Regions from separate parts of the Streptomyces sp. NPDC040405 genome, predicted to be linked through region 2. Evidence: riboswitches for the same ligand, from Rfam matches in the RefSeq annotation. Region 2 holds a riboswitch; the other holds the start of a gene.
The links. Region 2 has a riboswitch for S-adenosylmethionine ahead of ACZ59A_RS01960 (aminotransferase class V-fold PLP-dependent enzyme). Riboswitches for the same ligand answer to the same signal wherever they lie in the genome.
Positions count from the first base shown of each region.

Region 1: linked by a shared signal. The riboswitch ahead of thrC (threonine synthase) and the one ahead of ACZ59A_RS01960 (aminotransferase class V-fold PLP-dependent enzyme) in region 2 are both predicted to bind S-adenosylmethionine.

Region 1 is NZ_JBVIVI010000005.1:239,481-255,153, forward strand. It holds gene ACZ59A_RS22355 (ROK family protein) at 1-858, opposite strand, end outside; gene ACZ59A_RS22360 (extracellular solute-binding protein) at 1,117-2,397, shown strand; gene ACZ59A_RS22365 (DUF3263 domain-containing protein) at 2,394-2,627, shown strand; gene otsB (trehalose-phosphatase) at 2,697-3,536, shown strand; gene ACZ59A_RS22375 (alpha,alpha-trehalose-phosphate synthase (UDP-forming)) at 3,812-5,278, opposite strand; gene ACZ59A_RS22380 (glucosyl-3-phosphoglycerate synthase) at 5,415-6,362, opposite strand; SAM riboswitch class I at 6,538-6,679, shown strand; gene thrC (threonine synthase) at 6,697-7,983, shown strand; gene ACZ59A_RS22390 (MoaD/ThiS family protein) at 7,980-8,255, shown strand; gene ACZ59A_RS22395 (cold-shock protein) at 8,688-8,894, shown strand; gene groL (chaperonin GroEL) at 9,236-10,861, shown strand; gene murQ (N-acetylmuramic acid 6-phosphate etherase) at 10,993-11,949, opposite strand; gene ACZ59A_RS22410 (MurR/RpiR family transcriptional regulator) at 12,026-12,958, opposite strand; gene ACZ59A_RS22415 (hypothetical protein) at 13,072-13,428, shown strand; gene ACZ59A_RS22420 (DUF4031 domain-containing protein) at 13,428-13,700, shown strand; gene ACZ59A_RS22425 (Cmx/CmrA family chloramphenicol efflux MFS transporter) at 13,733-14,965, opposite strand; gene ACZ59A_RS22430 (hypothetical protein) at 14,973-15,233, opposite strand; gene ACZ59A_RS22435 (DUF5753 domain-containing protein) at 15,511-15,673, shown strand, end outside.
Region 2 is NZ_JBVIVI010000001.1:411,244-426,916, forward strand. It holds gene ACZ59A_RS01930 (C40 family peptidase) at 1-787, opposite strand, end outside; gene ACZ59A_RS01935 (C40 family peptidase) at 990-2,015, opposite strand; gene ACZ59A_RS01940 (NYN domain-containing protein) at 2,278-3,639, opposite strand; gene ACZ59A_RS01945 (hypothetical protein) at 3,659-3,904, opposite strand; gene ACZ59A_RS01950 (rhomboid family intramembrane serine protease) at 4,047-4,757, shown strand; gene ACZ59A_RS01955 (Lrp/AsnC family transcriptional regulator) at 4,754-5,035, shown strand; gene ACZ59A_RS01960 (aminotransferase class V-fold PLP-dependent enzyme) at 5,054-6,418, opposite strand; SAM riboswitch class IV at 6,574-6,691, opposite strand; gene trpD (anthranilate phosphoribosyltransferase) at 6,969-8,048, opposite strand; gene qcrB (cytochrome bc1 complex cytochrome b subunit) at 8,201-9,838, opposite strand; gene qcrA (cytochrome bc1 complex Rieske iron-sulfur subunit) at 9,835-10,890, opposite strand; gene qcrC (cytochrome bc1 complex diheme cytochrome c subunit) at 10,887-11,696, opposite strand; gene ctaE (aa3-type cytochrome oxidase subunit III) at 11,766-12,386, opposite strand; gene ACZ59A_RS01990 (hypothetical protein) at 12,598-12,999, shown strand; gene ACZ59A_RS01995 (L,D-transpeptidase) at 13,025-14,278, opposite strand; gene ACZ59A_RS02000 (cytochrome c oxidase subunit 4) at 14,396-14,794, opposite strand; gene ctaD (aa3-type cytochrome oxidase subunit I) at 14,791-15,673, opposite strand, start outside.

The DNA of each region.
Region 1 (15,673 bases), on a different contig from region 2:
GGCCGCGGGGACGATGCGGGGAAGGCTCTGGAAGGTGATCCGCTCCTCGATCGCCGCGCGCAGCGGGGTGAGCAGCGTCTCCCCGGCCTCGGCGAGCCCGCCGCCGACGATCAGCAGCTCGGGGTCCAGCAGGGTGAGGGCGGTCACCAGGCCGTCGGCGAGCGCGCCGATGGCCTCCCGCCACACCGCCGCGGCCCGCGGGTCGCCGGACTCGACGGCCTTGGCGCAGTCGGCCGCGTCCGCGCCGGGCCCGCCCCCGGCCGCCGCCCAGGCGCGGCCCACCGCGGCGGCCGAGGCCAGCGTCTCCAGACAGCCGGACTGGCCGCAGCCGCACCGGGCGCCGCCGGGCCGTACGACGATGTGGCCGATCTCGCCGGAGTCGCCGTGGGCCCCCGGTTCGAGACGGCCCTCGATGCCGATGGCGCCCGCGATCCCGGTGCCCACCGACACGAACAGGAACCGGTCGGCGTCCCGGCCCGCCCCCAGCCGCCCCTCGGCCAGCCCGCCGGTCCGTACGTCGTGGCCGAGGGCTACGGGGACGCCGCCCAGCCGCTCGGACAGCAGCGCGCGCAGCGGTACGTCGCGCCAGCCCAGGTTGGCGGCGAAGACGGCGACGCCGCGGTCCTGGTCCAGCACGCCGGGCACGCCGACCCCGGCGGCCGCGGCCGGTTCGCCGAACCGCCGCTCGCCGAGGGCGCGCAGCTCGGCGGCGAAGTCGAGGATCGCGGCGACCACGGCCTCGGGTCCGTGCTCCCGCCCGGTGGGCCGCCTGGCCTCGTGCAGGAGTGTCCGGTCCGCCCCGACCAGGGCGGCCTTCATGCCTGTGCCGCCCACATCGAGGGCGATGACGTGTTTCACAGGGGACAGTCTCCCGCGATCCACCACGAGAGGTCTAGTCCACTCGCCGGGCCGATCGTCGTCGCAGGTAAGCGAGTTGTGACGACGTGACACATCCCACGTAGGGGTGTGCGATACGTCTGACCTGGTAAGGAGAGGTCCGATACCGAAGCGATACGCCCATGGTGTAGACCTTGTGGAGGTTTGCAAGGCAGACTCGCTCGACCTTCGCGAGAAGCATCGCGGAGGATGAATACAGCCATGGGGTGGGAAAACGCAGTGCAGCGGCGACGGTTCTTGAGTCTGACGACGGCTGGGGCCGCGACGGCGGTGGCGATGCCCGCGCTGTCCGCGTGCGGCAGCGAAAGCTCCGCATCGGACGGGAACGCCCTGAAGGTGATCGCGGCGGACTACGGCGACAGCGCCGAGAACACCTCCCAGAAGTACTGGGACAAGCTGGCCCGGGCCTTCGAGGCCAAGAACAGCGGCATGAAGGTCGACGTCAAGGTCTACAGCTGGACCGAAGTCGACAAAAAGGTCGCCGACATGGTCAAGGACGGCGACAGCCCGGACATCGCGCAGATCGGCGCGTACGCCGACTACGCCGCCGCGGGCAAGCTCTACCGCGCCGACCAGATGCTCTCCATCCCCACCCAGGCGTCGTTCATCCCCTCGATCGCCCAGGCGGGCGAGGTGAGCCGGGTGCTGTACGGGCTGCCCTTCGTCTCCAGCGCCCGGCTGCTCTTCTACAACAAGAAGCTGTTCGACGAGGCCGGGATATCCTCCGCCCCCACGAGCTGGGCGGAGCTGAAGGACGCCGCGCGGCAGCTGAAGTCGGCCGGGGTGAAGATCCCGTACGGGCTTCCGCTCGGGCCCGAGGAGTCGCAGGCCGAGGCCATGATCTGGATGCTCAGCGGCGGGGGCGGCTACACCGACTCCAACGGCAGCTACACCATCGACTCCACCGCCAACATCGAGACATTCGAATGGCTGCGGGACGAGCTGGTCGGCGCGGACCTCACCGGACCGAGCTCCCCGGCCCGCACCAACCGCCAGGACGTCTTCGACGCGTTCACCCGCGGCGAGGTCGGCATGCTCAACGGCCACCCCACCCTGATGCAGCAGGCGTCCGGCCACGACATCGAGTACGCCACCGCCCCGCTGCCCGGCCGCCGCGGCAAGTCCACCTCGACGATGGGCGTCGCCGACTGGCTCATGGCGTTCAACGCGAACGGCAAGCGGAAGCAGATCGGCACGTTCCTCAACTTCGTCTACCAGGAGAAGAACGTGCTGGACTTCGCCGACCAGTACGACCTGCTGCCGGTCACCACGGCCGTCTCCGCGACGATGCGCCACGAGAAGGACCACAAGGCGCTGTGGCGCTTCCTCGACCAGATGGAGAGAGCCCAGTTCTACCCGGCCGACAAGACCTCGTGGGCGAGCATCAGCAAGCTGATCAAGGAGAAGATCGGCTCGACGGTGACCAAGGGCGGCGACCCGGCGAGCGTCCTCGGCGAGATCCAGCGGGCGGCGGATGCCATGGAGACGGCCAACTCGTGACCGACGAAGAACTCTCCGAACAGGATCTGGCCGTGCTCGCCGTGGAGCGCGACGGCTGGCCCGGGCCGGGCGCCAAGGAGCGGGCCATACGGGAGCGGCTCGGCATCACCCCGACCCGCTATTACCAGCTGCTCAACGCCCTGCTGGACGATCCTCGCGCGCTGGAGCACGACCCGGTGACGGTCAACCGGCTGCGCCGCGTGCGCGACGAGCGGCGCGAACGCCGCTGAGGTCTCGGGCTGGCCGATGTCGGCCGGCGGTACGGGTGCCGGCGGGCGGGGCCGGGTAGGGTCGCCCGCATGGGCAGCCACCCCCTCCCCGAACCCGTCACCGCCGCCGGACGCGAGGGCCTCGCCGCCCTCCTGGGCCGGCCCGACCGGGCCGTCGTCGGGGTCGACTTCGACGGCACCCTCGCCGACATCGTCCCCGACCCCGACCAGGCCCGCGCCCACCCCGGCGCCGTCGCGGCCCTCTCGGCCCTGGGCCCCCGGCTGCGCTCCCTGGCGGTGATCACCGGCCGCCCGGCCGAAGTCGCCGTCCGCTACGGCGGCTTCGGGGACGGCGGCGCCCCCGCCAACCTCGTCGTCCTCGGCCTCTACGGCGCCGAGCGCTGGGACGCGTCCAGCCGCGCCGTCCAGACCCCCGAACCCCATCCGGGCATCGCCGCCGTCCGGTCCGAACTGCCGGGTGTCCTGGCGGCCAACGGCGCCTGGCACGGCACCTGGACCGAGGACAAGGGCCGTGCCATCGCGGTCCACACCCGCCGCACCGAGGACCCCCAGGCCGCCTTCGACCAGCTGCGCGCCCCGCTGCACGCGCTGGCCGAGCGCCACGGCCTGATCGTCGAACCGGGCCGACTGGTCCTGGAACTGCGCCCGCCCGGCATGGACAAGGGCGTCGCGCTGCTGGAGTACGTCCGCGAGACCTCCGCGGGCGCGGTGCTCTACGCGGGCGACGACCTCGGCGACCTGGCCGCGTTCGCGGCCGTGGAGCGGCTGCGGAAGGAAGGCGTGCCGGGGCTGCTGGTGTGCAGCGGCAGCACGGAGGTGACGGCCCTGGCGGAGCGCGCGGACCTCGTGGTCGACGGCCCGGCCGGGGTGGTGTCCCTGCTGCGCTCCCTGGCGGAGGCCCTGCGCTGAGTCCCCAGGGGGCAAGCCCCCTGGACCCCCGGTCGCCGGTGGCGATGCGCCGAGCGTCGCGGCGCCAGGGGACAAGTCCCCTGGGCCCGGGGTGTTGCGACGCGCGGCGGGCGCGGACACGGGTGCTCAGCCCGGCGACGGGGTCCGGGGCGGAGCCCCGGATTCGGGAAGGGGCGGGGTGGGGGCAGACCAACGACGGCGGAGCCCGGGGCGGAGCCTCGGGGCGGTCGGGGTTCGGGGCGGAGCCCCGGATTCGGGAAGAGGCGGGGTGGGGGTCAGTCCTCGGCTTGAAGGGCCCGCAGCTGGGTCAGGAACCAGTCGCGGGGTGGGAGGGCCGTCGCCGCGGCGGACAGACGCTTCGTGCGGTCCGCGCGCTCGCCGTCCGGGGTGCGCAGGGCCTCGTCGAGGGCGCGGGCGGTGCCCTCGACGTCGTACGGGTTCACCGTCACCGCGTCCGCGCCCAGCTCCTCGTACGCCCCGGCCTCCCGCGACAGCACCAGCGTGCAGCCCCGCTCGGAGACGACCGGCACCTCCTTGGCGACCAGGTTCATCCCGTCCCGGATCGGGTTGACGAGCGCCACGTCGGCCAGGCGGTAGGCGGCCAGGGAGCGCGCGAAGTCGTCCTTTACATGGAGCGCGACCGGCTGCCAGCCCTCCGTCCCGTACTCCGCGTTGATCTCCTCGGCGAGCACCCGCACCCGCTCGGTGTAGTCGCGGTAGACGGCGAGGTCCTGGCGCGACGGGTAGGCGAAGGCCACGTGCACGACGCGCTCGCGCCACTCGGGGCGGGTCTCCAGCAGACGGCGGTAGGCCAGCAGCCCGCGCACGATGTTCTTGGACAGCTCGGTGCGATCCACCCGGACGATCGTCTTCCGGCCGGGTCCGATCTGCTCGCGCAGCGCCGTCAGCCGCTCCTCCACATCGGCGGCCCGCGACCGCTCCCGCAGGAAGTCGGCATCGGCGCCGAGGCCGTGCACCCCGAGCCGGGTCTCCCGGCCCTCGAAGCGCACGGCGGCCGCGGAGCCGTCCGCCTCCCGGACGACCTCCGCGCCCAGCACCGCCGCGCAGCAGTCGGCGAAGGCGGCGGCCCAGCGCCCGGTGAGGAAGGCGGCGCGGTCGCCGCCGAGGATGCCGCGCAGCACGCCCGCCGCGACATCGTCCGGCAGCAGCCGGTAGTAATCCGGGGGCGCCCAGGGTGTGTGCGAGAAGTGGCCGATCCGCAGGTCGGGGCGGAGCGCCCGCAACAGCCCGGGGACCAGCGCCAGGTGGTAGTCCTGCACCAGCACGACCGCGCCCTCGGCCGCCTCCTGGGCGAGCGCGTCGGCGAAGGCCGCGTTGTACGTCTCGTACGCCGCCCACTGGGCGCGGAACTCCGCGTCGAAGACCGGCTCGACCGGGGTCTGGTAGAGCAGGTGGTGGACGAACCACAGCACCGAGTTCGCGACGCCGTTGTACGCCGCGGCGAAGACGTCCGGCGCGATGTCCAGCATCCGCACCTGCTGCCCGCCGGTGTCGGCCGCGGCCAGATGCCCGGCCCCGGCGCGGCGCGCCGCCTCCCGGTCGCCGTCGCCGAGCGCGGCGCACACCCATACCGCGCCCGCGTCGGGCCCGATCGCGCTCAGCCCGGAGACCAGCCCGCCGCCCCCGCGCTTGGGGGTGAGCGAACCGTCCTCACCCAGCGCGTACGAGACCGGGCCGCGGTTGGACGCGACGAGGATCGGTGCGCTGCGCTCAACGGCCATGTCGCGAGCCTAGCCATCGGGCACCCCGCGCAAACGTACGTACGGTTTCTTGTGCCCGCGAGGGTTACGCGCCCGTGCCGTTCTGCGTACCCCGAGAAGGTGCACGTACGGTTTCTTGCCCCGGAAGAGGCGGCCCTCAGGCCGCGCGCCGCTCCGCGTACTCCGGGATCTCGATCATCGGCGGCCGCTCCTCCGTGTCCACGGCCGTCGTCCGCGGCTCGAAGCCGTTCTCGCCGCGCTCGAACTGGGTCAGCCGCGGCCGCACCAGATGGCCGCGGGCCAGCCGCAGCTGGGCGGTGCGGTAGATCGCCGCGGCCATCCGGCCGAGCGCCTTGCCGTCCTGGTGGCGGTGCTTGCGCACGCCGATGTCGACCTGGGCGAGGGCGTCGAGCCCGACCGTGTGCAGCGCGTCGACCAGCAGGCCCAGCTCGACCCCGTACCCGACGGGGAACGGCAGCCGCTCCAGCAGCGAGCGCCGGGCCGCGTACTCGCCGCCCAGCGGCTGGACGAAACCGGCGAGCTGCGGCCAGTGCAGGTTCAGCAGCGGCCGGGCGACCAGCTCGGTGACCCGTCCGCCCTGGCCCGCGGTGTCCCGCAGCGGCCGGTCGTACATGCCCTTGACCAGCTGAATCCCGGGATCGGTGAGCAGCGGCCCGATGATCCCGGAGACGAAGCGCGCGTCGAATTCGCGCAGGTCGGCGTCGATGAAGCAGACGATGTCGCCGCTGGTCGCCAGCAGCGACCGCCACAGCACCTCGCCCTTGCCGGGCAGCGCGGGCAGCCGCGGCAGCAGCGCGTCGCGGTGCACCACTCGCGCCCCGGCCGCCGCGGCGACCTCGGCGGTGCGGTCCGTGGAACCGGAGTCCAGCACCACCAGCTCGTCGACGAGCGGCATGGCCTCGGTCATCAGCTCGCGGCGGATCGCGGCGGCGATCTCGCCGACGGTCGCCTCCTCGTTCAGCGCGGGCAGCACCACGCTGACGCTGGTCGCCGGGTCCCGCTTCGCGGCCAGCAGGCGGTCCAGCGGACGGTCGTCGGCCGACCAGGAGCGGCGCTCCAGCCAGCGCTCCACCTCATCCAGCACCTGTCTTGTCTCCCTGCTGTGATCGCTCGGAGTGATCGTTGTGATCCATCTCGCGGTTCGGACGGCTGGCTCAACCCTCCGGGCCGTCGGTTACAGTCTTGAACAGCGCACATGACCTTCGTATGTCGGGGGCACCGTGCGGACAAATGCCCCGGGTCCGGCCCGGTGGCCATACCGCTCATCCAGAGGGGCAGAGGGAACGGCCCGTTGAAGCCCCGGCAACCCTCCAGCTGGTCTCGCGTCCTGTAGCGAGGCTCCCAGCTCGGGAAGGTGCCAATTCCGTCTCGTGGCGAAATGCGTCCCGAGGAAGATGAGGAGAAAGGGCCTCGCCTCCATGGCTGTGCAATCTGTCGAAAGCTCAACCACTTCCGCTGCCGCTTTCGGCCCCGCCGTCGCCCTGTCCTGCCGCGAGTGCGGTGAGCGCTTCGACCTCGGTCCCATCTTCGCGTGCGGGTCGTGTTTCGGGCCGCTCGAGGTCGCGTACGACCTGCCGAGCGGCGATCCGGAAGGGCTGCGCAAGCAGATCGAGGCCGGTCCGGACAACATCTGGCGCTATGCGCCGCTGCTGCCCGTCCCCGCCGACGTGGCCACACTCCCCAGCCTGAGCCCGGGCTTCACCCAGCTCGTCAAGGCCGACCGGCTCGCCCGTGAGCTGGGCATCACCGGCGAGCTGCACGTCAAGGACGACTCCGGCAACCCGACCCACTCCTTCAAGGACCGGGTCGTCGCCATCGCCGTCCAGGCGGCCCGCACGTTCGGCTTCACCACGCTGTCCTGCTCCTCCACCGGCAACCTGGCCGGTGCGGTGGGCGCCGCGGCCGCCCGTTCCGGCTTCCGCTCGTGCGTCTTCATCCCGCACGACCTGGAGGCGGGCAAGGTCGTCATGGCCGCCGTCTACGGCGGTGAGCTGGTCGGCATCGAGGGCACGTACGACGACGTCAACCGCTTCTGCAGCGAGCTGATCGGCGACCCCGTGGGCGAGGGCTGGGGCTTCGTCAACGTCAACCTGCGGCCGTACTACGGCGAGGGCTCCAAGACCCTGGCGTACGAGATCTGCGAGCAGCTCGGCTGGCGGCTGCCGGACCAGATCGTCATCCCGATCGCCTCCGGCTCCCAGCTCACCAAGATCGACAAGGGGCTCAAGGAGCTGATCGCGCTCGGTCTGGTCGAGGACAAGCCGTACAAGATCTTCGGCGCCCAGGCCGAGGGCTGCTCCCCGGTCTCCGCCGCCTTCAAGGCGGGCCACGACGTGGTGCGCCCGCAGAAGCCGAACACCATCGCCAAGTCGCTGGCCATCGGCAACCCGGCGGACGGCCCGTACGTCCTCGACATCGCGCGCCGCACCGGCGGCGCGGTGGAGGACGTCACCGACGAGCAGGTGGTCGACGCGATCAAGCTGCTCGCCCGCACCGAGGGGATCTTCGCGGAGACCGCGGGCGGCGTGACCGTCGGCGTGACCAAGAAGCTGATCGAGGACGGGCTTCTCGACCCGTCCCTGACGACCGTCGTTCTGAACACCGGCGACGGCCTCAAGACCCTCGACGCGGTGGCCCCCACTACGGGCCCCTCCGCCATCATCCGCCCCACCCTTGACTCGTTCCGAGAGGCAGGCCTCGCATGAGCGTCAACGTCCGAATCCCGACCATCCTGCGTACCTACACCGGCGGCCAGGCCGAGGTCAGTGCCGAGGGCGCGACCCTCACCGAGGTCCTGGCGGACCTGGAGAAGAACCACACGGGCATCGCGGCCCGCATCCTGGACGACACCGGCAAGCTGCGCCGCTTCGTGAACGTCTACGTCAACGACGACGACGTGCGGTTCGCCGAGGGCCTGGCCACGGCCACGCCGGACGGCGCCGGGGTGTCGATCATCCCCGCGGTCGCGGGTGGCTGACCCCACAGCCGAGGGTGGTTGCTGACGCCCCATCACCCCCCTCACCTCTGGAAATCGCCCCGTCCGGGAGAAACGGACGGGGCGATTCCGTGTGTGGAATCGCGATACAGTTGCCCCGCTTCCCCATCGGCCCCGGCGCCACCGCATATGAGAACTCGTCAACTTGTGCGCAAAGTGTGTGCGCGATTTGTCGGGTTGATACCCTATGCCCCGCCAGGTTTGCCCGAACTTCACAGGAATTCTCCACTTATTCCCGATCGGCCGTGCCCAGAATTCTCGTCCAATTGACCTGTTGCAGAGGGCGTTGGGACGGATACATTCAGCGGCGGTCGACGCGTTCCGGCGCACACCCCCCTCGACTCGGGGGGTGAGGTCTGACCCGGGTCCGCGGAGTGCGGTCCTGCGCAAGGGCCAGCAATAGGGGAGTTAGGAATGGCTCAGGGCACCGTCAAGTGGTTCAACGCGGAGAAGGGGTACGGCTTCATCGCGGTCGACGGTGGTGCGGACGTGTTCGTCCACTACAGTGCGATCCAGATGGACGGTTACCGCACCCTCGAGGAAGGCCAGCGGGTCGAGTTCGAGATCTCGCAGGGCCAGAAGGGCCCGCAGGCGGACATGGTCCGCGTGGCCGTAGGCTGACGCGCCGAACGCGAGGCAGCTGACAAGAAGTGCCGGAGGGCTCGTACCCCGCGAGGGGGCGGGCCCTCTGGCATGCCCGCGCGTCTCCGGGTTCCCCGCGCGGCCACCATCCCCCACGCCGTCCCCATGCCTCTCTTGACGCCCGTCGGGCGCTTGCACTCTCATGGGGCGAGTGCTAATTATTGCGTTAGCACTCTGAAGGTGAGAGTGACAGAAGGATCGGGTCGGTGAGGCAAGCCGACGCCGCGCGGGGCAAGGAACCGCACGGCAGGCAGGCCGTCCGTCGCGGGCGCCAGGCGCGGTCCGGAGCAATCCACCCCGTCTTGGGAGGACCACTTCACATGGCCAAGATCATCGCGTTCGACGAGGAGGCGCGGCGCGGCCTCGAGCGCGGGATGAACCAGCTCGCCGACGCCGTCAAGGTCACCCTCGGCCCCAAGGGCCGTAACGTCGTCCTCGAGAAGAAGTGGGGCGCCCCCACGATCACCAACGATGGTGTTTCCATCGCCAAGGAGATCGAACTCGAGGACCCGTACGAGAAGATCGGCGCCGAGCTGGTCAAGGAGGTCGCGAAGAAGACGGACGACGTCGCCGGTGACGGCACGACGACCGCGACCGTCCTCGCCCAGGCGCTGGTCAAGGAGGGTCTGCGGAACGTAGCCGCGGGCGCCAACCCGATGGCCCTCAAGCGCGGCATCGAGAAGGCCGTCGAGGCCGTCTCCGCCCAGCTGCTCGAGCAGGCCAAGGACGTGGAGACCAAGGAGCAGATCGCCTCCACCGCCTCCATCTCCGCCGCCGACACCCAGATCGGCGAGCTCATCGCCGAGGCGATGGACAAGGTCGGCAAGGAAGGCGTCATCACCGTCGAGGAGTCGCAGACCTTCGGGCTGGAGCTTGAGCTCACCGAGGGCATGCGCTTCGACAAGGGCTACATCTCCCCGTACTTCGCGACGGACATGGAGCGCATGGAGTCGTCGCTCGACGACCCGTACATCCTGATCGTCAACTCGAAGATCACCAGCGTGAAGGACCTCCTCCCGCTGCTCGAGAAGGTCATGCAGTCCGGCAAGCCGCTGCTGATCATCGCCGAGGACATCGAGGGCGAGGCGCTGGCGACCCTGGTCGTCAACAAGATCCGTGGCACCTTCAAGTCCGTCGCCGTCAAGGCTCCGGGCTTCGGTGACCGCCGCAAGGCCATGCTCGGCGACATCGCCATCCTCACCGGTGGCACGGTCATCTCCGAGGAGGTCGGCCTCAAGCTGGAGAACGCGGGTCTGGACCTGCTCGGCCGCGCCCGCAAGGTCACGGTCACCAAGGACGAGACCACGATCGTGGACGGCGCGGGCGACACCGACCAGGTGCAGGGCCGCGTCAACCAGATCCGTGCCGAGATCGAGAACTCGGACTCGGACTACGACCGCGAGAAGCTCCAGGAGCGCCTGGCGAAGCTGGCCGGCGGCGTGGCCGTCATCAAGGCCGGTGCCGCGACCGAGGTCGAGCTGAAGGAGCGCAAGCACCGCATCGAGGACGCGGTGCGCAACGCCAAGGCCGCCGTCGAGGAGGGCATCGTCGCCGGTGGTGGCGTGGCCCTGCTCCAGACCGTCTCGGTCTTCGAGAAGCTGGAGCTCGACGGTGACGAGGCCACCGGTGCCCAGGCTGTGCGCCTGGCCCTGGAGGCCCCGCTGAAGCAGATCGCCGTCAACGCCGGCCTTGAGGGCGGCGTCGTGGTGGAGAAGGTCCGCAACCTCACCCCGGGTCACGGCCTCAACGCCGCGACCGGTGAGTACATCGACCTGATCGCCGAGGGCATCATCGACCCGGCCAAGGTCACGCGCTCCGCGCTGCAGAACGCCGCGTCGATCGCCGCGCTGTTCCTCACCACCGAGGCCGTCATCGCCGACAAGCCCGAGAAGGCCGCTCCGGCGGGCGCCCCGGGTGGCATGCCGGGCGGTGACATGGACTTCTGATCGGCTTCGGCGCCCCCGCGCGCCGGTCGGTCACACCGTCCACTGACGACGGCGGGGCGGCACCCTTTCTCCCAGGGGTGCCGCCCCGCCGCCGTTTCTTTTTACGCCTTGGCCGCTTTTGCCTTGGCCGCTTATGTCCTGGCCGCTTCGAGGGCGGCGCGCAGATGACCGCCTCCCTCGGCGAGCAGCTTCTCGGCGGTGGGCGCGTCCACGCCGCCGAGGATCGTGAGGATGGCGTTCTTGGCCTCCCAGCCGGTGGCCGTCAGCGCGCTCTCGATCTGCTCGTCCGTGGCGCCGGTCGCCAGCGAGACGATTCGGCGCGTGCGCGCCCGCAGCTTCTCGTTCGAGGCGCGCACGTCGACCATCAGATTCCCGAAGGTCTTGCCCAGCCGGATCATGGTGATGGTCGAGATCATGTTGAGCACGAGCTTCTGCGCGGTACCCGCCTTGAGCCGGGTGGACCCGGTGAGCAGCTCAGGTCCGACGACGACCTCGATGCCGTGGTCGGCGGCCGCGGCGAGCGCCGAGCCCGCGTTGCACGACAGCCCGACGGTGAGCGCCCCCCGGCGGCGGGCGTGCTCGACGGCGCCCACGGCGTACGGGGTGCGGCCGGAGGCCGAGACGCCCACGACCGCGTCCTTCGGGCCGACCCCGAGCCGGTCCAGGTCTTCGGCGGCCAGCTCCGCGCTGTCCTCCGCCCCCTCCACGGACGACACCACGGCGCTCGGCCCGCCCGCGATCACCCCGACCACCCGGTCCGGCGGGGTGTTGAACGTGGGCGGGCACTCGCTCGCGTCGAGCACCCCGAGCCGCCCGGCGGTGCCCGCGCCCGCGTACAGCAGCCGTCCGCCGTCCGCCATGCGCGCGGCGATGCCGTCGATGGCGGCGGAGATCCGGGGGAGCTGGGCGGCGACGGCGGCGGGGACTCCGGCGTCCTCGGCGTTCATGATGCGGGCGATCTCGACGGTGTCGAGCCGGTCGATCTCGGCGAGTTCGGGGCGGAACGCCTCGGTGGTGAGGGTCTCCAGCTGGGCGCGGAGCTGTCGCTCTTGCTGGTGCTGCTGGTGCTGATCGGCGGCGGAAGTCATGGCGAAGCGGCTCTTCCCTACGTAAGCGGGACGGTGGGGGATGGCGTTGCGCGTTGCCCGTGGCCAGGGCTCGGTCTCAGCGGTGGCTGGGGCGGGGGTCGTGCCGGTGTGCGAGCGCCTCGTACGAGGCGGACAGGGCGGGGGCCGCGCTCTCGTACGTGCGCTGCGCCACGCCTATGAACAGGCAGTCCACCACCAGCAGCTGGCTGGTGCGGCTGGACATGGCCGCCGGGCGCAGCTCGCTCTCGCGCGCGGTGGAGGTGGTGAGGACGAGGTCCGCGTACTGTGCGACCTCGCCGTCCGGGCGGCCGGTGATCGCGATGGTGGTCGCCCCGCGTTCGAAGGCGACGCGCAGCGGCTCGATGACGTCCGTCGTCCGCCCCGAATGGGTGATCGCGAGCGCGACGTCGCGGGAGTGCAGTTGTACGGCGTTGGTGACGGCCAGATGGGGATCCGCGTGCGCGTGCGCGATCAGGCCGATCCGCAGCAGCTTCTGGACCAGGTCCTGGGCGACCAGGTTCGACGCGCCGATGCCGTACACATCGATCCGGCGGGCGGCGGCGACCGCGGCGACCGCGGCCTCGACCTGGCCGGGGTCGAGCCCCGCGGCGGTGTCGGCCAGACACTGCTGCTCCTCCTGCGCGAGCTTGGCGATCACGTCGCCGATCGGGTCGTCGACCGCGATGTCCGCCGTGACGGCCGGTGCCCGGCCCGCCGCCTGCTGCGCGGCGAGCGCGGCGAGCGCGAGGCGCAGATCGCGGTATCCGGGGTAGCCGAGGAGCCGGGAGGTGCGGACGACGGTGGCCTCGCTGGTACCGGTGCGCTCGGCGAGCCCGGTGACGGTGAGCGCCGCGCAGCCCGCCGGATCGCCCGCGACGGCCTCGGCGACGCGCTGCATCGAGCGCGTCATGGACGGGCCCAGGGTGCGTACCTTCGCCGCGAGGGCGGAAGGGGCGGGCACGGCGGGGTCGGTGAGGGGAGTGAAAGTTTCCTTCAACTTGCTGCTCACATCTGAAAACTATTTCCAGCCACGAGGCCCGTCAAGACTGCGCGCGGAGGCGGTTTCGAGGCCGTTTCGACGTGGGAAGGCGGGGCGACGAAGCAAAGGTGACAATGGGACCCATGAAGCTCGAACACGCACTGCACGCGGCACGCGCGCTCGTCCTGGCCGACCTCGCGGCGGGAGACGTCGCCCACGCCGACATCGTCTCGCTCGTCGAGGACGCCATCGCGCATCGCCGCTGGTGGGTCGAGCAATGGCCGGAAGGCGTGGCGTTCGTCAGCGGTCTGGTCGCCCAGGACGTCCAGGACGCCCTGCTGGAGCGCTACGGCCGCTGGCCCCTGTGCCCGGTCTGCACCACGGGCGGCGACCTCCACGCCCTCGACGTGCAACCCGAACTGGGCCCCGATCCGCACTGGGTCTGCGGCAAGACGGCGGTCGCGGTGGCCCCTGTGGGCCGACTCGGGACCACCCTCTGATGGCCGTACTGATCGACCCGCCCTCGTGGCCGGGCCACGGCCGCATGTGGTCCCACCTGGTGAGCGACGTCTCGTACGACGAACTCCACGCCTTCGCCATCCGCATCGGCGCCCCGCGCCGCGGCTTCGACCGCGACCACTACGACGTCCCGAGCGACCTCTACGCGCGGGCGGTGCGCGAGGGCGCGGAGGAGGTCGGCTGCAAGGAGCTGCTGCGCAGGCTCACGGCGGCGGGCCTGCGCCGCCGCCGGGTGCCCGCGGCGCGCGGCTGAGGACATACCGCTGAGGGCTTACCGGACCCGGCTCACGACGCCTCCGAAGCGACCTCCGCCTCGCGGGCGGGCGAGGCCGCCGCCGACGACTTGGCGATGATGTGGGACGAGGCATCCGCGCGGTGCAGCCGCCCCGCGATCGCCGTCGTCACGATGCCCGTACCGGCCAGGGCCGCGCCCGTCCAGGCGACCGCCGGGTAGCCCCAGCCCGCGTCGATGACCAGGCCGCCGAGCCAGGGGCCCACCGTGTTGCCGATGTTGAAGGCGGAGGTCGTGGTCGCGCCCGCGAGCGTCGGGGCGGCGTTCGCGACGTTGAACATGCGGGCGTTGAGCGCGGGCGCGGTGAAGAAGGCGGTGAAGCCGAGCAGCAGCGACAGGCCCACGGCCGCGACCGGGCTGTGCGCGGTCAGCGCGAGGACGCCCAGCACGACGGTCGAGGCGGTGATGCCGCCGTACATCGTCCCGAACAGGTGCGCGTCCGCGATCCGCCCGCCGATCGCCGTACCGATCAGCGCGCCGACCCCGAACAGCGCCAGGACCGTGGGCACCCAGCCCTCGTCCAGCCCGGCCACGTCCGTGAGCAGGGGCCCGAGGTACGAGAACAGGCAGAAGACCGCGCCCCCGCTCAGCGCGGTGCTGACCAGCGCGAGCCAGACCTGACGGTCGCGGTAGATCCGCAACTCGGCCTTCAGCCGCGGTCGGTCGTCCCCGGTCGGCACCTCCGTACGCGGTACGAGCGCGATCACCCCGATCAGCCCCAGCACCGACAGCCCGGCCACCGCCCAGAAGGCCGACCGCCACCCCGCGGTCTGCCCCAGGAATGCCCCGGCCGGAACCCCCGCGATGTTCGCGACGCTGAGCCCGCCGACCATCACCGACATGGCCCGCGCCCGTGCGTTCACCGGCACCAGCGACACGGCCACCGCCGCCCCCACGGCCCAGAACCCGGCACACGCGAGCGCGCTCACCACCCGCGACGCGAACAACACCCCATACGACGGCGCCACCGCCCCCGCGACCTGCCCGAGCCCGAACACGGCGAGCAGCGCGATCAACGTCGTCCGCCGAGGCAACCGGAGCGTGGCCGCCGCCAGCACCGGCGCCCCGACCACCATCCCGATGGCGAACGCCGATATGAGCAGCCCGGCCGTGGGGATCGTCACCCCCATGTCCCGGGCAACGGGTTGCAGCAGCCCGGACAGCATGAATTCGGAGGTCCCGAGGGCGAAAACGGACAGGCCAAGTACATAAACGGCGATGGGCATGCCGACGTCAACGCCCCGGCGGGGTTCGCCATTCCTCGCCGTCCTCGTCCGGCTCGTCGGTGGAGACCTCGGCATAGGAGAGGAGCCGTCCACCCCTGCTCTCGGCGACGCGCAACGCGTCCGTCAATGCCTCCGTCAGTCGGCAGGCCAGGAAGCGAAGCTCTACGACGCCAGCCTTCTCGTTCGTAAGCAACGTCTTGGCGTGCCCCAGCAGTTGGGTGCCCATGCCGAGTTGGAGTGCCTCGATCTGGTCTGCCTTCCGGCTCAACCGACTGTTGTCATCGTCCGTCGACAAGTAGCAGGGCTTGCCCTCTGGGCCGGTCCACGGAAGAAGGCGTAGGTCGTTCATGACATCAGCTCCGCTCAGCTGTTCCCCGGACACCCCGAACGGGCACCGTGTGTAGTCAATTGGTGACCAGGGCAACGCGGTAGCCAATAGAATGAGACGCCTTGAACGGCAGCTCGCAAGTCTGCGACCTGCTGCGATGCTGGTCGTGATCACATAGCGAGAGGTCACAGGTTATTCGGAGGCGTACGTCAGCAGGGTGGAGGCCGGGAAGCTCCTGCCGAGGCCGAGCGAGAAGTTCGCGAAGGGCTGCGACACCGCCTTCGGTACGGGGCAGTTGTTCGCGGACATGCTCCGGAGGATCGACGAGGGTGACCACCCCTCGTGGTTCACCCCGTACCTCAACCTGGAGCGCAAAGCAT
Region 2 (15,673 bases):
CGGCCCGCGCCGCACCGAACGCCGCGGCGGCGCGCGGCGAGGACGGCGGCAGGACGGGCGTACCGTGCGCGGCGCCGGACGGCACGCCCGGCGCACCCGGCACGGCGTACGCCCCGTGTCCGCGCCCGTCTCCGGCGCGCGAGGCGCGTGCGTACGCCTCCCACTCCCCCGGGCGCAGCCCGCCCAGCAGCCGTCGCGCGGTGGCCAGCTTGCGCTGGACCTCGCGCTTGTGGCGGGCGACGGCCAGACAGCTGCGCTCCAGCTTCACCAGCTGGGCCGCGGCCTCCGTGCGCTGCTGCCGCAGGGTGCGCTGGGCGCGTGCCAGGACCCGCAGCTGACCGGCCTGGCGGCTGGTGATGCGGTCCAGCATCCCGGCCCGGTCCAGGTAGTGGTCCGGGTCGGAGGAGAGGAGGAGGGCGAGGCCCGGGTCGAAGCCGCCGGTGCGGTACTGCCCGCCCGCGATCGCGCCGAGCGCCACCCGCATCCGGTTGACCCGGTCCTGGCCGCGGGCCGCCCGGTCCTGGAGCCGGTCCACCCGGCGGCGCAGCCCGTCGGCCCGGGTGTCGGCGGCGTTGTAGCGCTCGGTGGCCCGCTCCGCCTGCTCGTAGAGCCGGTCGATCCGGTCGCCGACGGTGCGGCCGGAGGCATGGCCGACGTAGGTGTCGTGGGGTTCGGCCCCGGCCGGGGCGGCCAGCGCGGCGCCGGTGGCGGCGGCCGCCGAGGCGGCGGTCCAGACAACGGTGGCCCGCAGGGGCCCGGGCTTGGAGGAGCGGCGAGAGGACGCCATGGGAGCCGCACTCCCTTCCGCGGAGTCGGTGAGGAACTGCGCGCAGACAGTAGCGGCGCGACCACCCAGGGTCCAAAGCCGATCGCGGGCACACAAACTGATGCCCCGCCGGAGACCGCAGGTCACCGACGGGGCGGGAGTCGTGGGGAGTTGTGGCGATTCGCCCGAACGGAGGGGTTCCGCGGCGTTTGAACGCCTCGGCTCAGACCCGTACGCCGTACTGGAAGGGCATGTTGTCCATCGACTCGTAGCGCACATTGGCGCCGGGCTTGGGCGCGTGCAGCACCTGGCCGTTGCCCGCGTACAGACCTATGTGGTGCAGGTCGCTGTAGAACATCACCAGATCGCCGGGCTTGAGCTGGTCGCGGCCGATCTGCGTACCGGCGTTGGCCTGGTCCTGGGAGATGCGCGGCAGCTGGACCCCGGCCTGCTGGTACGCCCAGCCGGTGAGGCCGGAGCAGTCGAAGGAGGACGGGCCGGTGGCGCCCCACACGTACGGGGAGCCGATCTTGGTCTTGGCGGCGGCCAGCGCGGCGGCGGCACGCTGCGAGTCGGGCACGTCGTTGCCCAGGTCGACCCGGCTGCTGGAGCGGTTGGCGCGCTCCCGCTCCTCTTCCGCCATCTTCGCGCGCTCCTGCGCGGTGAGGGTGTTGAGGAGGTTGCGGGCCTTGGTGAGCTTGCCCTGGATGTCCTTCTTCTTCTCGCCCAGGGCCTTCCGGGTGTCCGCCAGGTCCTGGAGCTTGGTGGACGCCTCCTCGCGCTGCTGCTTGAGCGTGCGCTGCTTGTCGGCGATCTTCCGCAGGGACTCGGCCTGCTTGCCGCTCACCTGGTCGAGGGTGGACGCCTTGTCGAGGTAGGTGTCCGGGTCGGAGGAGAGGATCAGCTGTACGGAGGGGTCGATACCGCCGGTGCGGTACTGGGCGGTGGCCATCGAACCCAGGCCGTCGCGCAGCTTGTTCAGGTCCTGCTGACCGCGCGCGACGTTGTCCTGGAGGTCGCCGACCTGCTGCTCCAGCTTCTCCTGCTTCTCCTTGGCGCCGTTGTACTTCTCGGTCGCCTGCTCCGCCTCTTCGTAGAGCTTGTCGACCTGCTCCTTGACGTCCTTCTTGTCCTGCTTCGGAGCGGCCTGGGCGGCCTGGGACGTGAGCGCGACGGCGGCTGCGGCGGTCGCCGTGAGTACGGATACCCGAGTGCGGCTCGGCTGCTTGGGTCGACGGTGGGACGCCACGAAGGCGATCTCCTTCTTCCTCCGGCCGCCTACCGGGGGTTGAGGTGCGACCCCGGCTCCACGGATACGCCGCGGACTCGACGGTACCCCCGCTGTCACCCCGGATGGGTGATCAACCGCGCGAAGGTTCGAGCCGACATTAGTGACCCTGCCGTGATCCGTTCAAATCCCGACGACAAAAAAATTGGCCACGGACGCATCTTTTACAAACATCGCACGGGCAGTGACGGTCAATTGACGCTGTGCTGATGATGAGAGGCCGTCAGGTGCGCGCAAGTCGCTTCAGCAACAACGCGGATGCCACGGGGCGCGCTCCGGCGCGCGCGACCCCGTCCGCGACCTCGCGGTCGGTCGACACCACGACCACCGGACGGCCCGGCGGCTCGGCCCGCACCAGCTGCCGGATCAGCTCGTCCGCCGTCACCCCGGGCTTGCTGAACAGCACCCGGACCCCGCGCGGCGGCGCCAGCAGCACCGGAGCCGCCAGCTCGGCCCCGTCGAAGACGCACGTCATCTCCGCGCCCGTCTGCGCCGCGAGCACCGCGAGCCCGCCCAGCAGCCGCAGCCGCTGCTTCTCCAACGGCATGGTCGGATAGCCGGTCTTGGTGACGTTGTAGCCGTCCACCACCAGATGCGCCTGCGGCAGCGCCAGCAACTGGTCCAGCAGCGCCGGATCCGTCTCCGACAGCGCCCTGGTCGCTATGTCCTTCGGCGTCATCTTCCCCGGCTCGACCGCGTCCACCGAGTCCGCCGGGTGCGTCGACGCGGGCGGCAGCGCCAGTTCGCGGCGCAGCCCCTGGGCGGCGTCCAGCACCGTGTCCAGCAGCAGCCGCAGCCGCATGTCCTCCACGCTGCGGCCCTCGCGCACCGCCCGCCGGCTCGCCTCCAGCGCCGACTCCGCCTCCGCCAGCCGGGCCCGCAGCCGACGCGCCTCGCCGTCGGCCGCCGCCTGCCGCGCCGCGGCCTCCGACCGTACGGACTCCAGCTCGCCCTCGGCCTTGCGCAGCGCCGCCGCCCCGCGCTTCACATCGCTCTGCGCGCTGCGCAGCTTGCGCTGCACCGCGTCCGTCTCCTTGCGGGCCGTGTCCAGCTCGACGCGGACCCGCTCGGTCTCCTTGCGCGCCGCCGCGCGGGCCGCCGCCAGCTCCTCGCGCAGCCGCTGCAGCTCGCGCTCCGCCTCCTCGCCCGCGCGCTCGGCCGAAGCCCGCTGGGCCTCCTCGCCCGCCGCCTCGACGAGCTTCACCCAGCCCGCCGGGCGCAGTACGTACGCCACCGCCGCCACGTCCACCGGATCCGCGGCCGCGGGCGGCGAACCGCCCTCTATGGCCTCGGCCAGCTCCGTCTGGGTCTCGCGCAGCCGCTGCGCGATGCGCTGCCGGAATACGGGGTCGCTCTCCACCGCGGCGGCCATCGCGTTCCCCGCGAACTTCGCGCGCCGGTTCGGGGTGAAACGGGCGTACTGCCGCAACTGGGGTGGCAGTTCGGTGACCGTCAGACCACCGAACGCGTCCGCGACCAGCGCCACCACGCGCCGCCGCACCCCTTCCGGCAGGGGGCGGTCCAGCGCCTCGGCGACGCCCTCGGCGTCACCGGCCGCCCCGTGGCCGCCCGTCCGCTCCACCACCTGCTCCTCGCTCCGTGTCTCAGGCGCTGGCGTTCGTACTCGGACGGTCCACCAGCTCGATCTGGTCGACCGCGTTGCACCAGCGACAGCGCACTGACTCAATGGTCTCACTGACCACGTCGCGCTCCTCGATCCGAGGCTCCCCGGCCAGATCCAGGTGGACGAACTCGACCGCCTTCGTCGAGCGGGTGACATCGAAACGGGTGAGGTTGCCGCACAGCGTGCAGCGCCAGCGGGTCTCGGCGGTGGGCGTGGGAACGGCCATGGTGTCGGGTCCTCGCTTCTCGGCTCATCGGCGTCCTGTAACCCTACGGCCTGAGCCCTCGGCCGTGGCGGGCCCCATACCCCGCCCCGGGCGGCGGCGAGGCGCTCTGTGCAGGTTGTGCCGGGTACGCGATGATCTGCCCATGATCGAGAAGTCGGCGGGGTCCGGCCGTCCCGTGATGACGTACGCCCTCATCGTCACCTGCTGCCTGATCTTCGTCCTCGGACCGGCCTCCGGGCTCGACCCCCGCTACGGCTCCGGCGGGGACCTTCTCCAGGCCCAGACCTCGTACTTCGAGCGCTGGGGAGTCGTCCCCAGCGCCCTGTGGGGCGGCACCCCCTCCGAGCCGCTGACCCCGCTGACCGCGCTCTTCGTGCACGGCAACTGGCTGCATCTCCTCGGCAACATGCTGTTCCTCTACGTCTTCGGGGCCATGACCGAGGAGCGCATGGGGCGTATGCACTTCGCCCTCTTCTACCTCGTCACCGGCTATCTCGCGCTCATCGGCTACGCCGCCGCCCACGCGGACTCCCCGCAGACGCTGGTCGGCGCCTCCGGCGCCATCTCCGGCGTCCTCGGCGCCTTCCTCTGGCTCTTCCCGCGGGCCAGGGTGACCAGCCTGTTCCCGTTCCTGTTCTTCCTCCCGCTGCGCTTCCCCGCCTGGGCCGTACTGATCTTCTGGGTCACCCTCCAATGGCTCGCCGCCCGCCAGTCCGACGCCCGCCCCGGAGTGGCCTACCTCGCCCATCTCGTGGGCTTCACCCTGGGGTTCCTCTACGCGTGGGCCCGGTTCGGGCGGCCGGATAGAGTGGGCGGCGCAGCCAGGCCCAGCGAGGGAGAAAGCCAGCCGTGATCACTTCGATCGTGCTCATCAAGACCAGCGTGGACCGGATCCCGGAGACCGCCGAGAAGATCGCCGCGCTGGAGGGTGTGAGCGAGGTCTACTCGGTCACCGGGGCGCACGATCTGATCGCGATGGTGCGGGTGGCCCGCCACGACGACCTCGCGGACATCATCACGGGCCAGATCAGCAAGCTGCCGGGGGTGGCCTCCACCGAGACGCACATCGCGTTCCGCACCTACTCCCAGCACGACCTGGAAGCCGCGTTCGCCATCGGCCTCGACAGCTAGCTCCGCGCCGGGTAGCTCCTACCGGGCCGGTACGCAGCGGCCGTCCTCCGTGCGGTATTCCCACTTCGCGCCGTCCCGGACCAGCTCCTTCACCGCCCGGACGAAGCGCTCCACATGCTCGTCCGGGGTGCCCGCGCCGAAGCTGACGCGGATCGCGTTCAGGGAGCGCTCGCCCGGGGCGGCCTCGGGGGCGCCGCACTCCCCCTGCTCACCGGGCTCGCTGTCCAGCAGGGTCCGCAGCAGCGGATGCGCGCAGAACAGCCCGTCCCGTACGCCGATTCCGTACTCCGCGGACAGCGCCGCCGCGAAGTGCGAGCTGTTCCAGCCCTCCACGACGAACGACAGCACCCCCACCCGCGGCGCGTCGTCGCCGAACAGCGACAGCAGCCGCACCTGATCCACCTCCGCCAGGCCCTCGCGCACCTTCGCGATCAGCTGGCGCTCCCGCGCCACCAGGCCGTCGAACCCGGCCTCGGACAGCGCCTTGCACGCCGAGGCGATGGCGTACACCCCGATCACGTTCGGCGAACCGGCCTCGTGCCGCGCCGCGGTGGTGTGCCACTCGACGTCCACCCCGCCGTCGTCCCGCCGCGCGACCTTGCGGCTCGCGCCGCCGCCCGCCAGATACGGCCGCGCCTCCCGCAGCCAGTCCGCCCGGCCCGCCAGGACGCCCGCCCCGAACGGGGCGTACAGCTTGTGCCCCGAGAACGCCACCCAGTCCACGTCCGCCTCCGCGATGTCCACCGGGTGGTGCGGGGCCAGTTGCGCGGCGTCCAGGACGATACGGGCGCCGTGCGCATGCGCCGCCGCGGCCAGCTCCCGTACGGGCCACAGCTCGCCCGTCACGTTCGACGCGCCCGTCACGCACACCAGCGCCGGGCCGCCCCCGTCCCGCTCCGCCAGCGCCTTCTCCAGCGTCTCCACGGCCTGCCGCGGCGAGCGCGGCGCGCTCAGGTAGGTCACCGGGGTGTCCTCCCGCTGCTCCCACGGCAGCAGCGAGGCGTGGTGCTCGGTCTCGAACACGAACACCTCCGCGCCGCCTGGCAGCGCGGCGGCCAGCAGGTTCAGCGAGTCGGTGGTCGACCGGGTGAACACCACCTGGTCGTCCTCCCGGCACCCCAGGAACGCCGCGACCTCCCTGCGGCTCGTCTCGAACAGATCCGTCGACAGCTGCGACAGATAGCCCGCGCCCCGGTGGACGCTTCCGTAGTACGGGGCATAGGCGGCGACGTCGTCCCACACCCGCCGCAGGGCGGGGGCGCTGGCCGCGTAGTCGAGCGCGGCGTAGGTCACCTCGCCGCCGGTGACCAGGGGCACGGTGACGTCACTGCCGAGGACGGCGAGCGGGGTGGCGGTCTCGACAGCAGCAGGGCATGCGGACATGGCGAATTCTCCCGATGGGTGTGCAGGCATGCGGAACATCGCTCGACGCACGGCTGGGCCGTGCGGAGCCATCTGGGGGAACGGGCGCTGCGGCCCTAGCGCATTCGCTGCGTCACGGAAGAACTCCCTCGACCACCAGGACCCCTAGTGCGAGGGGTCCGCGCTTGCCGCACGCCTCGCTGCGAGCGGCCTGGTCATCACCCGGGGCACCCCGCCACGGACGGAGGGTTGCCGGACAGCGGGCCGGGGCCGAAGTCGCTGTCGCTCGTGACCTGGGGGGATTGTGCCATACCGCGGGGCGGCCGCCACCCGGGTGTCCGCATCGCGGACAAGTCCCCCACCCCGCCCCTTCCCGAAACCGGGGGCAAGCCCCCGGCCCCCGCTGCGGGGGCTCCGCCCCCAGCACCCCCGCTCCTCAATCGCCGGAGGGGCTGGATTGTCCGCCCGGAGGGGCTGGAACGTGTGGACCTGGTTGTGGGCAATCGTTCCGCGGGGCGGAACGGGTGGGCACAACCCGGCCACCGGGGCGCACCCGGCGACGAAAACCCCGTTACGCGTTACTGGCTCGCACCCAGCGTTCCAGGGACTCCCTCGCCGCGCCCGAGTCGATCGACTCGGCGGCTCGGGTGACGGCCGTCGCGATGCGGGTCGTGAGGGGGGTATCGGCGGGCTCGCGGGCCCAGTCCAGGGTGGCCAGGGCGGCGGCCGAGTTGAGGAGGACCGCGTCGCGTACGGGGCCCGTCTCGCCCGCCAGCACGCGGCGGGCCACATCCGCGTTGTGCGAGGCGTCGGCGCCGCGCAGGGCCTCCACGGGGGCCAGTTCGAAGCCGATGTCGCGCGGGTCGAAGGACTCCTGCCGGACCGTGCCGTCCCGGACCACCCACACCTGGGAGGTCGCGGTCACGGTCAGCTCGTCGAGTCCGTCGTCGCCCCGGAAGACCAGCGCCGAGGAGCCGCGCTCGGCCAGCACCCCGGCCATGATCGGCGCCATCCGGGCGTCGGCGACGCCCGTGGCCTGGCAGCGGACCCGGGCCGGATTGGTGAGCGGGCCGAGGAAGTTGAACGGGGTGGCGATGCCCAGCTCGCGGCGGGCCGCCGCGACGTGCCGCAGCGACGGGTGGAACTTGACCGCGAAGCACATCGTGATGCCCGCTTCCTCGGCGATCTCGGCCACCCGCGCCGGGCTCAGGTCCAGATTGACGCCGAGCTTCTCCAGGACGTCGGAGGCGCCGCTCGCGGAGGACGAGGCGCGGTTGCCGTGCTTGACCACGCGCGCGCCCGCACCGGCCGCCACCAGGGCGGACATGGTCGAGATGTTGACCGTCTTGGCACGGTCGCCGCCCGTGCCGACGATGTCGACGGTCGGCCCGGGCACCTCGATCGTCTTGGCGTGCCCGTACATGGCGCGGACGAGGCCGGACAGCTCGGCGACAGTCTCGCCCTTCGCCCGCAGCGCGACCGCGAACCCGGCGATCTGGGCGTCGGTGGCCTCGCCGCGCATGATGCGGTCCATGGCCCAGGCGGTGTCGTCGGCGCTGAGGTCCTGGCCGCCGAGGAGGGAGGTGAGCACATCCGGCCAGGTGCGGGCCGTCGCGGTGCTGTCGCCTCCGGCTGGGGTCACAACGTCCATGGTCCGCTCCTGAGTGGCTAATGGCTCGATCAGCGCTCGATCAGGCCCAGCCTATCGGCGCGGGTGACCGGCAGACGCACAGACCAGGGCCCCGGTCCGGACGGTGAGGTCCGGGCCGGGGCCCTGGTCTGTGGCGTCAGACGACGGAGAGATCAGTGGTGGCCGTGGCCGCTGGTGATCTCCTTGTACTCCTCGGAGGTCGGCTTCGGGATGAAGGCGTCCTTGCCGTAGTAGCTCTTGGACAGCCTGGACCGCAGCTTCTGCGACGCCTTGACCTTGCGGCGGACGCCGTTCTCGTCGACCTCGGGGCCGATCTCGTACGCCTTCGGCTGCTCGTGCTGCGTGAGCACGTGCATCTGCTCCTGCGTGAGCGGCGCGTGCACCTCGACGAACTCACCGTGCGGCAGGCGCTTGATGATGCCGGTCTCGCGACCGTGCAGCACCTTCTCCTTGTCGCGGCGCTGGAGGCCCATGCAGATCCGCTTGGTGGCGATGAACGCGAGGGCCGGTCCGGCGAAGAAGCCGATCCGCACGAACCAGGTGATCGAGTTGATCGACAGGTTGAAGTGCGTGGCCCACAGGTCGTTGCCGCCACCGATCAGCATCACGAAGTACGCGGTCAGCCAGGCGACACCGAAGGCCGTACGGGTCGGGGCGTTGCGCGGGCGGTCCAGGATGTGGTGCTCGCGCTTGTCGCCGGTGATCCAGCCCTCGATGAACGGGTAGAAACCGATCGCGAAGAGGACCAGCGGGAAGAGCACGATCGGGATGAACACGCCCAGGACGAGCGTGTGACCCCAGGCCGTGATCTCCCAGCCCGGCATGACACGGACCAGACCCTCGGCGAAGCCCATGTACCAGTCGGGCTGGGCGCCGGTGGAGACCTGGTCGGGCCGGTAGGGGCCGATGGTCCAGATCGGGTTGATCGTGGCGATCGCGGAGATGACCGCGATGACGCCGAAGACCAGGAAGAAGAAGCCGCCCGCCTTGGCCATGTAGACCGGCAGCAGAGGCATGCCGACGACGTTCTTGTTGGTCTTTCCGGCCCCGGGGTACTGCGTGTGCTTGTGGTAGAAGACCAGGATCAGGTGCGCCACCAGCAGGCCGAGCATGATGCCCGGCAGCAGCAGGACGTGGACCGGGTAGAGCCTCGGGATGAGGTCCATGCCCGGGAACTCGCCGCCGAACACGAACATCGAGATGTACGTGCCCACGACCGGGATCGACAGGAACACGCCCTCGATGAACCGCAGACCGGTGCCGGAGAGCAGGTCGTCGGGGAGCGAGTAGCCGGTGAAGCCGGTCAGCATGCCGAGGAAGAACAGCAGGAAGCCGAAGAGCCAGTTGACCTCACGCGGCTTGCGGAACGCACCCGTGAAGAAGACGCGCATCATGTGCACGAACATCGCGCAGAGGAAGACCAGCGCGGCCCAGTGGTGGATCTGCCGGATCAGCAGACCGCCGCGCACCTCGAAGCTGATGTCGAGCGTCGAGGCGAACGCCTCGGACATCCGGACGCCCTGCATCGGGACGTACGGGCCGTGGTACACGACCTCTTCCATGCTGGGGTGGAAGAACAGCGTCAGGTACACACCCGTGAGGATGATGATGATGAAGCTGTAGAGCGCGACCTCGCCCAGCATGAAGGACCAGTGGTCCGGGAAGATCTTGCGCATGTTGGCCCGGGCGAGGCTGTAGATGCCCAGCCGGCCGTCGGCCCAGTCGGCGACGCGCTCGCCCGCGGGCGCTTTGCCGCGCCGCTGCGTACCCGTGTCTGTTGCAGTACTCATCCGCGCTCCCAGTAAGCAGGACCGACGGGCTCCGAGAAGTCGCCCATGGCTTCGAGGTACCCCTGGTCATTGGCCTTGATCCGCAGCTGGGGCAGTGCGTGACCGGCCGGACCGAAGATCACTCGGCCACCGTCGGAGAGGTCGAACGTCGACTGGTGGCAGGGGCACAGGACGTGGTGCGTCTGCTGCTCGTACAGGTTGATCGGGCAGCCGACGTGGGTGCAGATCTTCGAGAAGGCGACGATGCCCTCGTGCGACCAGTCCAGCTCGCGCTTGTCCTTGATGTTCTCCGGCTGGAGCCGGACCAGCATCAGGGCGGCCTTGGCGATCTCGGTCTGGAAGTCGTGGTCCTCCTCGGTCATGCCCTCGGGCATGGCGAAGGTCAGGGAACCCACGGCGATGTCCTCGGGCCGCAGCGGCTGCATGGTGTTGTAGTTCATGAGCCGCTTGCCCTTGGCCCAGGTGGTGTGCCGGAGCTTGGTGCCCGGCAGCGGGCCGAGGTCGCGCAGCAGCACGACGCCGGAGAGCGGCACCAGGGCGAGCGCGCCGAAGAGGGTGTTGCGGGCGAGCTTGCGGCGGCCGAAGCCGGACTCCTTGGCGCCCGCCGCGAAGTCGTCGAGGACCTTGGCCTTGACCTCGGGGCTGGCCTCGATGGCGTGCCGGTCGTCGGCGATCTCCACGTCGGACATCAGGGTCCGGGCCCAGTGGACCGCGCCGGCGCCGATGGCGAACAGCGCGATGCCGAGGGTGACGCCCAGCGCGAAGTTCAGCGCGCTGATGTGACCGATCGGGAAGACGTAGATGTACTTGTCGACCGGCAGCGCCACGTAGGAGGCGATGAAGGCGATCGTCGCCACCATCGAGACCGTGAAGAGCAGGGCGACGGTGCGCTCGGACCGCTGGGCGGCCCGCTCGTCGATGTCCTGCTGACGGTGCTCGTGCGCGGGCAGCCCCGGGTCGGCGAACGGGTCTTCCGCTACCGCGGTCGCACCGCCCTCCGCCCGCTCCTCGGGCAGCTTCTCTTCTGCTTCTGAAATCTCGTGGCTACTCATGACTTCTTGGCCTTTGCGGTCCGGGCGGCGACCCAGATGGTGAGGACGATCAGCGCGCCCATGCCGAAGACCCAGGCGAAGAGGCCCTCACTGACCGGGCCGAGCCCGCCGAGCTCAAGGCCACCGGGGGTCTTGGACTTGTCGCTGTTGACCGTGTCGAGGTACGCGATGATGTCCTGCTTGTTCTTCTCCGGCATCGTGGTGTCGGGGAAGGAGGGCATGTTCTGCGGGCCGGTCTGCATGGCCTCGTAGAGATGCTTCTTACTCACACCCTCGAGGGACGGCGCGTACTTGCCAGTGGTGAGGGCACCGCCCTTGCCGGCGAAGTTGTGGCACTGCGCGCAGTTCGTGCGGAAGAGCTCTCCGCCCTTCGCGACATCCGCGCCATCGGTGCTGTACTGGCCCTTGGAGGGCGTCACCGGCCCGGCGCCGAGCGAGGAGATGTACGCGGCCAGCTGCTCGGTCTCGGCGTCCGAGTAGATCTTCTTCTTCTTCGGCACCTGAGCGCCCGGCTGCTGGGCGGGCATCCGGCCGGTACCGACCTGGAAGTCGACGGCGGCCGAGCCGACGCCTACCAGACTCGGGCCGTCGGAGGTCCCCTGACCGCCCGTACCGTGGCAGCTGGCGCAGCCGACGGAATAGAGCTTCTTGCCCTCCTCGATGGCGAGGGACTGGGCGGAGCTGTCATCGGCCTTCGCCTCGCTCGGCGAAAACGCGGCGTACAGCCCCCCAGTGACCGCCAGCGCGAAGAGTAGGACGACGAGCGCAGCCAGCGGATGGCGCCGTCGTGCGGAGAGCTTTTTCACGGATTACCCCGGTGTCAGGATCTTCTGCGTCGATGCTTTAAGGACGTGGTTCCGGTCGCGGTGACCGGTTTACTTGATCATGTAGATCGTGGCGAAGAGGCCGATCCAGACGACATCGACGAAGTGCCAGTAATAGGACACGACGATGGCCGCCGTCGCCTGCTGGTGGGTGAACCTCTTGGCCGCGTACGTCCTCCCAAGGACCAGCAGGAAGGCGATGAGTCCGCCCGTCACATGCAGTCCGTGGAAACCGGTGGTCAGGTAGAACACCGAGCCGTACGGGTCGGAGGAGAGCGAGAGCCCGTCCTTCTTGACCAGTTCGGTGTACTCGAAGATCTGACCGCCGATGAAGATCGCGCCCATGATGAAGGTGATCACGAACCAGGAGCGCAGCTTCCTCACGTCGCCACGCTCGGCAGCGAAGACACCGAGCTGGCAGGTGAGGGAGGAGAGCACCAGGATCGTGGTGTTCGTCGCCGAGAACGGGAAGTTCAGCGAGGACGCCATTTCCTTCCAGTGCTCGGCTCCGGTCACCGATCGCAGGGTGAAGTACATCGCGAAGAGGGCCGCGAAGAACATCAGCTCGGAACTCAACCAGATGATGGTTCCGACGCTGGTGAGGTTCGGCCGGTTGACCGACGGGTGCGCGTGCCCGGTATCTGTTGCTGTTGCTGTCGCCACGACCGACATTATGTCGGTCGCTTATCCGGCGCTCACTCCCGGGGGTGCCGTTCGGAGTGTCCAGGGCGGCGTCAAGGGCATCGATGCTGCTCGTCGCGGCTGTTCCGGCCGGTCCCTCGAAGGAGGGAGAGATCGGTTCGCCCCCTCCTCCGGAAGGCTGTACGGGAGTAACATCCGCCACAAGAGCCCGGTAGTCCCCTTGGCTGATGCGGAGGAAACGATGCGGCCGACCGCCACGGTGCTGGTCTACAGCGACGACGCGAACACCCGCGAACAGGTGCGGCTCGCGACCGGTCGTCGCCCCGCCGCCGATCTGCCTCCGGTGGAGTTCGTGGAGTGCGCGACCCTCCCCGCCGTCCTGGCGGCGCTGGAGGACGGCGGGATCGACGTGTGCATCCTGGACGGGGAGACGGCCCCCGCGGGCGGGATGGGCGTCTGCCGGCAGATCAAGGACGAGATCTTCCAGTGCCCGCCGGTGCTGCTGCTCATCGGCCGCCCGCAGGACGCCTGGCTGGCCACCTGGAGCCGCGCGGAGGCCGCGGTGACGCATCCGGTGGACCCGGTGGCCCTGGTGGACGCGCTGTCCGGGCTGCTCCGCAAGCGGCTCGCGGTGGGCGCCTGACCGCACTCCCCGCGGTGTCACGCGGTCATGCCATGGGGCGGAGCCGGGCCGAGTCGGCCGGGGTGCTGCCGTCCCGCTGACCGGCGGCGAGGGCGCTGCCCTGGCGCCAGTCGGTCCACGCCATGTTCCAGTCGCCGTAGCCGTTGCCGAACGCGGCCATGTCGTCTCCGTTGCTGTTGACGACCTTGACGATGTCGCCGAGATGCACGGTGTTGAAGAACCACTGGGCGTTCGAGGTGGACATGCCGGTGCAGCCGTGGCTGACATTGGCGTACCCCTGTGAGCCCGTGGACCAGGGCGCGGCGTGGACGTATTCACCACTTTCGGTGACCCGGGTCGCCCAGTAGACCATCAGATCGTAGGAACCGGCGCCGAGGCCGATGCTGGCGCCCGTCATCCGCACCGCCGACTCCTTGGCCAGGATCACCTTGGTGCCGTTACGGGTGTCGAACCCGGGCATACCGGTGGTGATCGGGATGGTCCGGATCACCTGCCCGTTCCGCCGGACCGTCATCTGGTGGGTCCCGGAGTCGGTCAGGGCCTCGATCCGGTCGCCGGTGGTGATCCGCAGCGGCTTGGCCGTGCCGCCGTAGAGCCCGCCGCCGATCCTGATGCCCTTGAGGTTGGAGCGCACCTTGACGGTGGCGTGCGCGGGCCAGTACTCGGCCGGGCGGTAGTGCAGCGTCTTGCTGTTCACCCAGTGCCAGACGCCGTCCACCGCGGGCTGTGAGTCGACCTTCAGGCCCCGCTCGATCACGGCCCGGGCCGAGGGGTCCTTGACCGCGCGGCTCAGCTTGGCGGTGACCGGCTGGCCCACCCCGTACTCCCCCGACTTCGGCCCGAAGGTGACCTTCAGCAGCCTGCGCGCGGAGCTGGTGGTGAAGTCGATCGTACGGCGGCCCGGGGCGCCGCCCGAGTCCTCCGTGGACACCCGCAGCGTGTAGTGGGCGCCCGCCGCCAGCGGCACGGTGGAGCGCCACCTGTTGCCGTCCGGCGTCAGTTCGCCCCGTACGTACCTGCCTGCCGCGTCGGTGGCGGTGACGTCCGTGATCCGGCCGTCGTCGCCCTTGGCGGTCACTTGGAGCGGCCGGTCCGGATCGGCGTTGTGTGCGCCGCTCTCACCGCTGAAGGAGATCTGGTCGGCGGCGTCGTACGGCTTGGCGGACAGCGGGTCCGAGGAGGGGCCCCCGCATCCGCTGAGACCCGCTATCAGCGACGCCACCAGCAGGGCACTGGAGAGCACCGCCCGGGTTCGAGGAGATCGAGGTGTGTGGTTCATGCGATCACGCTATGGACGCCCGCGGCGGACGGCGCGCCGAGCAGGGCAGCAGGGTGACGGCGCACGGATAAGGGGCCCGGCACCGTTGCCGGTGCCGGGCCCCTTGATCAGAAACCGCTACTGGTTCTGGTTCTCGCCGCGGTAGTACTCGAAGACCCACCCGAAGAGGCCGACCATGATGATCGGGGCCGAGAAGAACAGCAGCCACCAGCCGAAGACCACGCCCATGAAGGCCAGGGCGCCACCGACGGCCAGGGAGAGCGGCTGCCAGCTGTGCGGGGAGAAGAAGCCCAGCTCACCGGCGTCGTCCGCGACATCCGCGTCCTTGTTGTCCTGCGCCCCGACATCCACCCGGCGCGCGGTGAACGCCAGGTAGAAGCCGATCATGATGCTCAGACCGAAGGCGAGGAACAGCGCCGTGGTACCGGCGGGCTCCTTCGACCACACGCCGTAGACGACGGCCATCGCCAGGATGAAGACGGCGAGCCAGATGAACATCCGGCCTTGGACCTTCACTTGTCGGCCTCCTTACCACCCGCGAGGGCCTTGTCATCGTCGGCCGCACCGTGCTCGAGCTGGTCGAGCGCCGCGATCTCGGGGTGGTGCAGGTCGAATGCCGGGGATTCGGAACGGATCCGCGGCAGGGTGAGGAAGTTGTGCCGGGGCGGCGGGCAGGAGGTGGCCCACTCCAGCGAGCGGCCGTAGCCCCACGGGTCGTCGACCTCGACCTTCTTGCCGTACTTGGCGGTCTTCCAGACGTTGTAGAGGAACGGCAGGATCGACAGGCCGAGCAGGAACGAGCTGATCGTGGAGATCGTGTTCAGCGCGGTGAAGCCGTCGGCCGCCAGGTAGTCGGCGTACCGGCGCGGCATGCCCTCGGCGCCCAGCCAGTGCTGCACCAGGAAGGTGCCGTGGAAGCCGATGAACAGCGTCCAGAAGGTGATCTTGCCGAGCTTCTCGTCCAGCATCTTGCCGGTCATCTTCGGCCACCAGAAGTGGAAGCCGGAGAACATCGCGAAGACCACGGTGCCGAAGACCACGTAGTGGAAGTGCGCCACCACGAAGTACGAGTCGGAGACGTGGAAGTCCATTGGCGGCGACGCCAGGATGACGCCGGTGAGACCACCGAAGGTGAAGGTGATGAGGAAGCCGATCGCCCAGAGCATCGGGGTCTCGAAGCTCAGCGAGCCCTTCCACATCGTGCCGATCCAGTTGAAGAACTTGATACCGGTCGGGACCGCGATCAAGAACGTCATGAAGGAGAAGAACGGCAGCAGCACCCCGCCTGTGACGTACATGTGGTGCGCCCACACGGTCACGGACAGACCCGCGATGGAGATCGTCGCGGCGACCAGGGTGAAGTAACCGAACATCGGCTTGCGCGAGAAGACCGGG